DNA from 3 places in the Aeribacillus sp. FSL K6-8210 genome. Region 1 is predicted to be linked to each of the others. Evidence: riboswitches for the same ligand, from Rfam matches in the RefSeq annotation. Region 1 holds a riboswitch; each other region holds the start of a gene.
What was found. Region 1 has a riboswitch for cobalamin ahead of NSQ41_RS15215 (ribonucleoside-diphosphate reductase subunit alpha). Riboswitches for the same ligand answer to the same signal wherever they lie in the genome.
Positions count from the first base shown of each region.

Region 2: linked by a shared signal. The riboswitch ahead of metE (5-methyltetrahydropteroyltriglutamate--homocysteine S-methyltransferase) and the one ahead of NSQ41_RS15215 (ribonucleoside-diphosphate reductase subunit alpha) in region 1 are both predicted to bind cobalamin.
Region 3: linked by a shared signal. The riboswitch ahead of NSQ41_RS06610 (ABC transporter substrate-binding protein) and the one ahead of NSQ41_RS15215 (ribonucleoside-diphosphate reductase subunit alpha) in region 1 are both predicted to bind cobalamin.

Region 1 covers NZ_CP150172.1:3,136,710-3,139,991, reverse strand. The annotation lists gene NSQ41_RS15215 (ribonucleoside-diphosphate reductase subunit alpha) at 1-1,368, opposite strand, end outside; cobalamin riboswitch at 1,504-1,683, opposite strand; gene NSQ41_RS15210 (Hsp20/alpha crystallin family protein) at 1,817-2,257, opposite strand; partial or broken gene NSQ41_RS15205 (IS701 family transposase) at 2,403-3,282, opposite strand, start outside.
Region 2 covers NZ_CP150172.1:3,908,973-3,912,254, forward strand. The annotation lists gene NSQ41_RS18895 (BCCT family transporter) at 1-1,113, shown strand, start outside; cobalamin riboswitch at 1,300-1,499, shown strand; gene metE (5-methyltetrahydropteroyltriglutamate--homocysteine S-methyltransferase) at 1,650-3,282, shown strand, end outside.
Region 3 covers NZ_CP150172.1:1,354,509-1,357,790, reverse strand. The annotation lists gene NSQ41_RS06615 (iron ABC transporter permease) at 1-338, opposite strand, end outside; gene NSQ41_RS06610 (ABC transporter substrate-binding protein) at 301-1,275, opposite strand; cobalamin riboswitch at 1,379-1,560, opposite strand; gene NSQ41_RS06605 (N-acetylmuramoyl-L-alanine amidase) at 1,766-3,211, shown strand.

The DNA.
Region 1 (3,282 bases):
TTGCGCAATCTCTGTGCATAAATTGCTGCAATAAATCATGCCGGCATGCTTGTTTGCGTTTTTTCGATTCACTTCATCCCGATAAAACATAAAAGGCGTTCCCGTTTCAAGCTGGCTGATCATAATCCGTTTCATTATTTCAATCGCAGGCACTTTTTCTTTAGATAAGGAAGGATGATTCACGCACTCAAAATATTTTTCCCGAAAGCTGCCGTTACCTTTTTCTTCATCATAATAATCTTCCAGACTGAATCCCATGACTTTGCGAACTTCGTGGGGATCGAACAAATACCAGTCCCCGCGCTTTTCAACTTGCTCCATAAATAGGTCAGGAATGCATACACCTGTAAATAAATCATGGGTGCGCAGCCGTTCGTCTCCGTTATTTAATTTTGCATCTAGGAAGGCGAAAATATCTTTATGCCAAACATCCAAATAAACGGCAATTGCTCCTTTTCTTTGGCCGAGCTGGTCGACGCTCACTGCCGTATTATTTAATTGCTTCATCCAAGGAATGACACCTGATGAAACTCCTTTGAACCCCCGGATATCGCTTCCGCGGCTTCTGATTTTCCCTAAATAAACTCCAATGCCTCCGCCGCTTTTAGAAACATTGGCAATATCAGTGTTCGAATCATAAATGCCTTGAAGGCTGTCGTCTACCGTATCAATAAAGCAGCTTGAAAGCTGACCGACTGATTTTCCTGCATTAGCCAATGTAGGTGTTGCAACCGTCATATATAAATGGCTCAATGCCCAATACGCTTCCTTTACAAGATGCAAACGTTTGGACGGATGCTCGTTGATCATTAACGTCATAGCGATGATCATAAAACGTTCCTGTGGAAGCTCAAATGTTCGTTTATGAAAATCTTTAGCTAAATACCGGTCGTAAAGGGTCCTTAATCCGATGTATGTAAACAGCTTGTCCTTCTCAGGATCAATGGCATTTCCCAGCTCCATAATTTCCTCTTTTGAATAATGCTCTAGCAAAAGAGGGCTGTAGATTCCAAGATCGGTTAATGTTTCGATTAACAAATAAAAATCGCCGTAGCCCGGTTGGTTGTAATTTCTGTTTTGGCTCGCTTCATAGTAAATTTTTTCAAGAAATACGTGTGCAGCTAAAAAAGTCCAATCCGGCTCACTTTCCGAAATGTTTGCTAAAGCTTCAATAATCAGCAGGTTTGTAAATTTTTCAAGATCATCAATCTGCTGGTATTGTAGGGTTGTCGACACTCTCTCGCTGTATTCATGAAAGGAAAGGGATGGAAACTTTTTTTCAAGCTGTCTTAGATAAAGCTCCCAATCGCTCCTGTTAAAATGATTTTGAAAAACCTCGTATAGATTTAATGCTTTCGTAATATTCATCAAACATCCTCCTTATCAAAATAAAAAACCGCTCAGGAAGCTGAGCGGATCAAACGATGATTAAAAGGGAGGCAGTTTACAAGGCGAAACTACTCCATTCAAACCATCGTTTCATCTTCCCAACCCCCGAAGAATTAGAAACGTTCGGACAAAGGCAGGTCTCCTGACTCGTGCTTCATCCTACTTTGAATCCTTCCCATACGAAACGTACAGTGGATTATTCATTTCGTAGCACTCACAGTTGCGGGGACAGTTCCGGATTCTCACCGGATTCCCTTTTAAGCTGAAAACAGCACCTTTGTCGTTAGGTTTTCAATATATAGTATTTAATTGTTTTTGATTACACAATATATAGATTTTTGGTGTTATATATTCATCATAATCGTACTTGGCGAAAATTGCAATAAAAAAGTGAGGCTGATTGAAATTTTGCAACCTCACGAAACAATTAATGAAACTGAATATCAATTTTCTTTTTGTTGTTTTCGGTTTGTTTTGGAATACGGATTTCCAAAACGCCATTTTTATATGTCGCGCTCACTTCTTCTTCTTTTACATTTGCCGGCAATGCAACAGCGCGGTGAAACCGCCCGACAAACCGTTCGCGTCTATGCATTTCTTCTTCCTTTACTTCTTTGCTTCTTTGAATTGTGCCGCTGATCGTAAGAACGTTGCGATCAAGATGAATGTCAACGTCTTCCTTTTTTTCAAGGCCGGGCAAATCACAAGTAACAATTACTTCATTAGCAGTTTCATGAATATCAAGCCGGGGGGTATTCATAGTCTCAAAGTTTTCAAAAAAATGCGGGAAGCTTTCAGAAAAAACGCGATTCATGTTTCGTCTAAATTGGTTGATCTCAGAAAAAGGATCGTAAGGAATGAGAGCCATATGATTGTTCCTCCTTTGATTTTTTTACAGAAAATATTATTTGTGTTGGGAAGAGAAATATACATAAAGCAAAGTTTAAATTACTGTAGTTGAGCAATTTTCATTACAATAATTACCATGTAAAAAGAGACAAACGGAGTACCCCTTATGCCACATGAAGCTGTTTTTTAACGACATCAATGGGAATATCTTGTTTCGCTGCATCGTAAATAAACTCCACGAGGCTATGTCCTTTCTTCTTTCGAAGGAAGTCAAGCCCGGTAGAGAAATCGCTGTTGGATTCGACCATACTGTACACATAAGCGAGTTGCACCAAGATCCAATACCGTTTCACCGCCCGACGTTGACGAACGCGGTACCCATCGAGCTTCAGCTGGTCTTTCGCTTGTCGAAAAAAGCATTCGATCGACCAACGCTGGGCATAGTAGCGCAAGATCTCTTCATCGCTTAGCTCCCGGTCGGTGCTCAAGACGCAGTGAAGATGTTCAGGTGTCATCGGCTGATCGGCTTTCCAAGCCAACAACACAACGGCATCATCGAGACCTTTCAGCGCTCCCTCGTAGCGATACACGCGATAACGCTCTTCTCCCACCGTGACGAGATGGGTGTCGTTCGGTTCGATATAGCGGGCAAACTGTTTGGCTTGGATGGCGATGCCTTTTGGATAAAGAACCCGATTCGTCTTGAGCATCGCAATGACGTGGAATCCTTTTTTCAGGCAGGCTTCCACGAGTGTTTTCGATGGGTACCAAGAATCCATCAGCACATAAACAGAACCGTGCACATCCAAAGAAGAAAGCATCTCGATGGCCCATTGACCCTTGCTTTTCCCATCCGCCTTGTCGTAGAGGCGAAACGCAAAGGGAAAGGCTTGCGTCATCGTATGAACCATGAGCCAGACGAGAGAGTGTCCCCAAATCGACTTTTTGTCCGCGTGAGAATAATGCCAATTACACCCTTCAATAGCGTGTTTCGCCTGTGACGAAGGCTTCGTTTTTCGGCAGATCGTATCATCGATCGAAACA
Region 2 (3,282 bases), 770 kb from region 1:
TTCTATTATGTAAAGAAAAAACCGGTGTTAAAAGTAAGCGAAGCGTGCCGGCCTCTCATTGGCAAAAAAGCAGATGGACCAATAGGCAAAATCATTGATGTCTTGTTTATGTTTGGTTTGCTGGGCGGAGCTGGAACGACACTCGCTTTAGGGACGCCGCTCATTACAGAAGGAATTCATGAACTTTCCGGCATCGAACCTTCGATGACACTCCAAACAGTGGTTTTGCTTATTTGTACATTGATCTTCGCAGCAAGCGCTTACTCCGGTTTGCGGAAAGGCATTAAAATTTTGAGCGACATCAACCTATGGCTTGCCGTATTATTGTTGGTGTTTGTCTTCCTTGCCGGCCCGACCGTCTTTCTGGCGGAAACGGCCGTCAACAGCATCGGCATCATGCTTGATCATTACATGCGGATGTCTTTATGGACTGAACCTTTTAACAGTTTAGGACCGTTTGAACGAACAGGCTTTCCGGAATCATGGACGGTATTTTATTGGGCTTGGTGGCTCGTGTACGCTCCATTTGTCGGCTTGTTCGTCGCTAAAATTTCAAAAGGACGCACTGTCCGCGAAATGACGCTCGGAACAGTAGTATATGGAACGCTCGGCTGCATTCTCTTTTTTGGGATTTTAGGAAACTTTGGATTATTTTTAGAACTGACAGGCCAATACCATGTAACAGCTACATTAGATGAACATGGCGGATCAGCAGCCATTATCGGAATATTGAAACAATTGCCGTTAAGCAACATTGTGATTGCCGTATTTACTGTGCTTGCCGTGATCTTTTTAGCAACAACGTTTGATTCAAGCTCTTATATTTTAGCATCTGTTGTCCAAAAAGAAGTTGCCGATGAACCTTTGCGATGGAACCGTTTATTTTGGGCTTTTGCTCTTTCCGTTTTGCCGCTTATTTTAATGTACCTCGGCGGATTGTCCACATTGCAGACTGTTAGCATTATTGGCGGTTTCCCTTTGTTGTTTATTTTTGTCCTTTTAGCCGGTTCTTTTATCAAAGCGGCAAACCAAGATTTTTATTCCAGTAAATCTCAATTATTTAAAATGTATCCTAAAAAGAAAGGCGTGAAAAGAAACCTTCTCTCGAAATAACTGTTTTCCGGAAAAATCCCAACCGCTGTAAAGACCCGCAGAAAACCTTTATGTTCTGGCGGGTTTTTGTCATGTAAAGCGGAAGAAATCGCAAGCCATCTACTTTCCTAAAAAATTTTTCTTTTTAATTGCAAATGTGGTGTTGAAAAATAAAAAAAAATCCTCTATTCTGATAATTATAGTTTCATATGTGTACCAGCAACAGGTGCGTCATATTGCAGCCGCAATATGCGCTTAAAAGGGAAGTTTGGTGAAATTCCAACACGGTCGCGCCACTGTGATGGGGAGCTTTTGATCATCAGCCACTGTTTCTGCCAGAGAAATGGGAAGGAGATCAAAAGCGTTGAACCTAAGTCAGGAGACCTGCCTGTTGTATGCACTACGACCTACGCGTCATAGGGAGGAGTGAGAAGCCATGTTCATGTTGAAACCATTTGGGTGCCTCAACACGAGCTAGGATATCCAGTCCCTCTTTTATTAGCGTAAAGAGGGCTTTTTTATTGTGTTGAGCAAAAATCAAATGGGAGGTTTTCGTAATGGCAGCCATTAGTTCAAATCTTGGCTATCCGCGAATTGGCGAACGCCGGGAATGGAAAAAAGCTTTGGAATTATTTTGGAATGGAGACATTTCTGAAAGCAGCTTACTGGAAACGTTGAAAAAGATCCGTCTTTCCAACTTAAAGAAACAGCATGAAAGCGGAATTGAGCTGATTCCCATAGGAGATTTTTCGTTTTATGACCACGTTCTCGATACTGCTTTCATGTTTGGATATATTCCTTCGAGGTTCCAGCATATGGATCCCCGTTCCATCAAAACATATTTCGCAATGGCAAGGGGATCCGAAGAAGCCGAGGCTTTAGAAATGACAAAATGGTTTGATACAAATTATCATTATATCGTTCCGGAACTGGAAAATAAGCCGCCTGCTTTTTTGGAAAACCGTCTGCTCAAGCTTTACAATGAAGCAAAAGACGAACTAAATATTGAGACAAAACCTGTTGTTTTAGGGCCGATTACTTTTTTAATGCTGGCGAAAAAATATGAAAAACGAGATTTTTATAAGCATTTATCTGCTTTCATCCCAGTTTATATTCAATTGTTGACAGAGTTGCATCAAGCAGGCGCAAAGTGGGTGCAAATCGATGAGCCTGTTCTCGTTCAGGAAATTGATGAGTCATTGATTCCGTTGTTTAAAGAAGTGTATGAAGCTTTTCACGAAGCGAATCCATCTTTGAACATACTGTTGCAAACTTATTTTGAAAGTCTTTCTCACTATCAACATATCGTTTCATTGCCTGTTGCTGCTATCGGTCTTGATTTTGTACATGATGGGGGAGCCAACAGTGCAAACATCCAAAAATTCGGGTTTCCAAAAGACAAAATATTGGCTGCCGGTTTAATCAGCGGCCGCAACATATGGAGGGCATCATTAGAAGAAAAAGCAAGCAAAATTGATTTTCTCGCTCAGCATGTTGATGTTGATCGATTGATCATTCAACCTTCCTGCAGCTTGCTCCATGTGCCGGTTACCGTAAAAAATGAACACGAATTGCCGGAAATTTTAAAAAATGCTCTCTCCTTTGCAGACGAAAAATTAAGTGAAGTCCATCAGCTGACACAATATGCAAAAGGTGAATTAAGTATAAGCGATTTACGATACGATGACCGTTATTACACGCAATTTATGAATTCTGATTTTCGGACAAACCGAAACGTGCAAGAGGCAGCCGCCAAGATTGAATCCTACCCGACGAACCGTGTGGACTTTTCTGTTCGGCGCAAGCTGCATAAAAATAGATGGAACTTGCCAATTCTACCGACAACAACGATCGGCAGCTTTCCGCAAACGAAAGAAATCCGCCAAACCCGTTTAAAATGGCGGAAAGGCGAATACACAAACGAGCAATATGAGTCTATTATCAAAGATGAAATCAAAAAATGGATTGATATTCAGGAACAGCTTGAACTTGATGTATTGGTCCACGGGGAATTTGAACGAACGGACATGGTGGAATATTTCGGAGAAAAACTAAAAGGAATTGCTGTTACCAAAAACGGCTGGGTGCAATCTTACGGTTCACGCTGCGTCAGACCGCCGATCATTTATGGCGACGTTGCCTTTGATCAGCCGATGACCGTCAAAGAAAGCGTCTATGCCCAATCATTGA
Region 3 (3,282 bases), 1.8 Mb from region 1:
GATGAAACACCGAGCGTATAAGGATCTGCCAAAGGGTTTTGCAAAAGCCCTTGATAACAAGCCCCCGCCATTGCAAGCGAGGCTCCGACAAGTCCGGCTAAAACGACACGAGGAAGTCGAATATCAAGCACAATGCTTTTCATGCTTTCATCAATGTCCGGCGCCAAACCGGTATAGAACAGTTGATTGAAAATTATTTGGAAAATATCCTTAAACGTGATGTGAAACGTTCCGATAGAAATTCCTAAAAAGACGGAAAAAATAAGAAAACAAGCGGTCGCCGTATAGGCGACCACATGTTTATTTTTTGTAGACATCCGGATAAATTGCTTTCGCAAGTTCTTCTACTCCTTCAACCAATCTTGGGCCTGGGCGGCTCACCAAGTCGGAATGCACATCGTAAACCCGTTTATTTTTCACCGCTGATACATTTTCCCATCCTTTGCGTGCCAACACCTGGTCAACAGCTTTATCGACGTAATAGCCGTATGTCGTCACAATGACGTCTGGGTTCAGTTTTACAACGGCTTCTTCCGTCATTTGCGGCCAGCCTTCTTGATCGCCCGCTGCATTTTTTGCTCCAATGATCGTTAGCATTTCATCCATAAACGTTCCTTTTCCCGTCGTATAGATTTGTGGTGCGGGATTCACTTCGACAAAAACAGACACTTTTTGATCATCCGGAATCGTTTTTCCTTTTTCTTGAATATCCGCCAGTTTCGTTTTCATCTCAGCCACAATATCTTCGGCTTTGTCACTTGTCCCTGTAATTTTGCCGATTGTTTGGATGGAGTCATACACTTTATCAAATGATTGGGCATCTTCGACTACAAAAACATTTATTCCCGCATCTTTCAGCTGCTTCAGCCCTTCCTGCGAGTTATGGGCGCTGGAAGCATGCGCTAAAACAAGATCCGGTTTTAAAGAAATAATTTTTTCAACATTAAATTCCATCCCGCCAACCTTTTCTTTGTTTTGAACATCTTCCGGATAGTTGTCATTATCACTTACACCGACAATTTGTTCACCCAACCCTAAAGCATAGGCAATTTCAGTATTGCTTGGAATTAGCGAAACAATCCGCTCCGGTTTTTCGCTTACCGTCACCTCATTTCCTAAACCGTCCTTGACCTTCACCGGAAATTGTGAAGCCGTCTCTTCCGTCTTTTGATTGCTTTTGTTTTCAGACGGCTCTGATGTATTTTGTTGGCCGCATCCAGCCGCAATTCCAAATAGAAGTAATAAGGCTAAAAATAGTGCAGATAATTTTTTCATCATTTTCCTCCTCCAATAAAAAACATCTTCTTGAATTCGATAAGAAGATGTCTGAAAACGTACATATGTATTGTTTTCAAACACCTCCCTATCCGCGTAGGGTTTTAGGTGTGCTCAAACAGGCAGGTCTCCTGGCTCATGGTCATCGCTTCCTGGACCTTCCCGTTGAAACAGTGGTTTTCCCAGGTTGCTCCCATTCACAGTGGCGGGACCGCGTTGGATTTTCACCAAACTTCCCTTTTAAGCTGGCAGCTATGTGCCGGCACCTGTTTGCTTTTCGGTATAATGTTATGACGAAATGTATTATACATGATTTGATTGAATTCTGGTAGGAAGAAAATGAAAAAAATCGACAAATTGACCTAAATGTTTTGGATTTCGATACAGTTTTCGCTAAAAATAAAATTTTTTTGAACTTCCTTTCCATTACTTGAATAAAATATTTGTAGACAAGCGAATTGGATGTTTGAAAACGAAGGAGGATATTGCAGTGACAACCGTTCTTTTAGACCCTGGCCACGGAGGAAGCGATCCCGGCGCAACCTATAGAAATTATGAGGAAGAAGATTTTACGTTGACTATTGCCCTCTTGGCAAGACAACATTTACTTGAACATTACCAAGTCAACGTTCTCATGACGCGCACAGACGATCGAACAGTCGGTTTGTCAGAAAGATCATCCATGGCTAACCGAGAGAATGTTGATTTTTTCTGTTCCATTCATATTAATGCCGGCGGAGGAACAGGTTTTGAAAGCTATGTTTATAACGGAGGGGCCTCTCCAAGAACGATCCAATACCGGTCCGTCATCCATGATCAAATTATGAGCGTTATCGGTCCGAAATATAGCGTAAAGGATCGGGGCAAAAAAAGCGCCAATTTTCACGTGTTAAGAGAAACAAAAATGCCTGCGGTTCTTTTGGAAACATTGTTTATTGACCATTCGAATGACATCAAACTTTTAACATCGTCTGACTTTATGAGCGACTATGCAGCAAGCTTAGCCGATGGAATCGGAAAAGCGCTTAATTTGCCCAAAAAGTCGACACGCACCACCCCAACTCCGCAGCCATCGCCAGCTGCAGGCAGCAGGATGTACAAAGTCATTGCCGGTTCCTTTAAAAACCGAGAAAATGCAGAAAAGCTGATAAATGAACTGAAAGGAAAAAATGTTGATAGTTTCCTTTCCGCTGCGATGGTGGACGGAACAAGTTATTTCCGCGTTCAAACAGGGGCATTTAAAAATTTGCAAAATGCAAAAGACCAGTTGGCAAGGCTTGTTCAATTAGGATACAAGGATGCATTTATATTAACTCCTGCAGAACAAGGAACGGCACAATCAGGCCAAAAGACAGATTCATCTCGTTCATCAACACTTCAACCGAAAACCCCTTCTCCCGATTCAAGGGATATCCCTATTTTAGGAGAAACGCTCGTATCGGGAACAATCTTGGATTTATATGTAGGAAAAACAAATCCTAGCGCACCTCAGCTGGGCGATTTGTATGAACAATTAAGCAAATCCTACGGAATTCGCGGCGACATCGCATTTGCACAAGCAATTCATGAAACGAACTATTTCCGTTTTACGGGAGTAGTCAATCGCAATCAAAACAATTTTGCCGGAATCGGAGCTACCGGTCCAAATGTTACAGGAGCAAGCTTTTCTACTCCGAGAGAAGGGGTTCTGGCCCATCTTCAACATTTATATGCATACGCCACAACGAAGCCTCTTCCAGCCGGGTTCCCCCTTGTCGATCCCAGATTTATTTATGTGGAACGAGGTTCTGCCCCGACCTGGAAAGATTTAAATGGGAAGTGGGCCGTTCCCGGCAGCCGTTACGGAGAAATGATTTTATCCATTTACCTATCCATTTTGCAGTTTGCAATTCAACAATTGAACGCTGCTCAATCAGCCATAAGCAAACAAATATAATCTGAATTCCAAAAAGATGTTGTATAAAAATGAAAAGATTATCAAAAATACAAAGAGAGCCAACTTCCGGC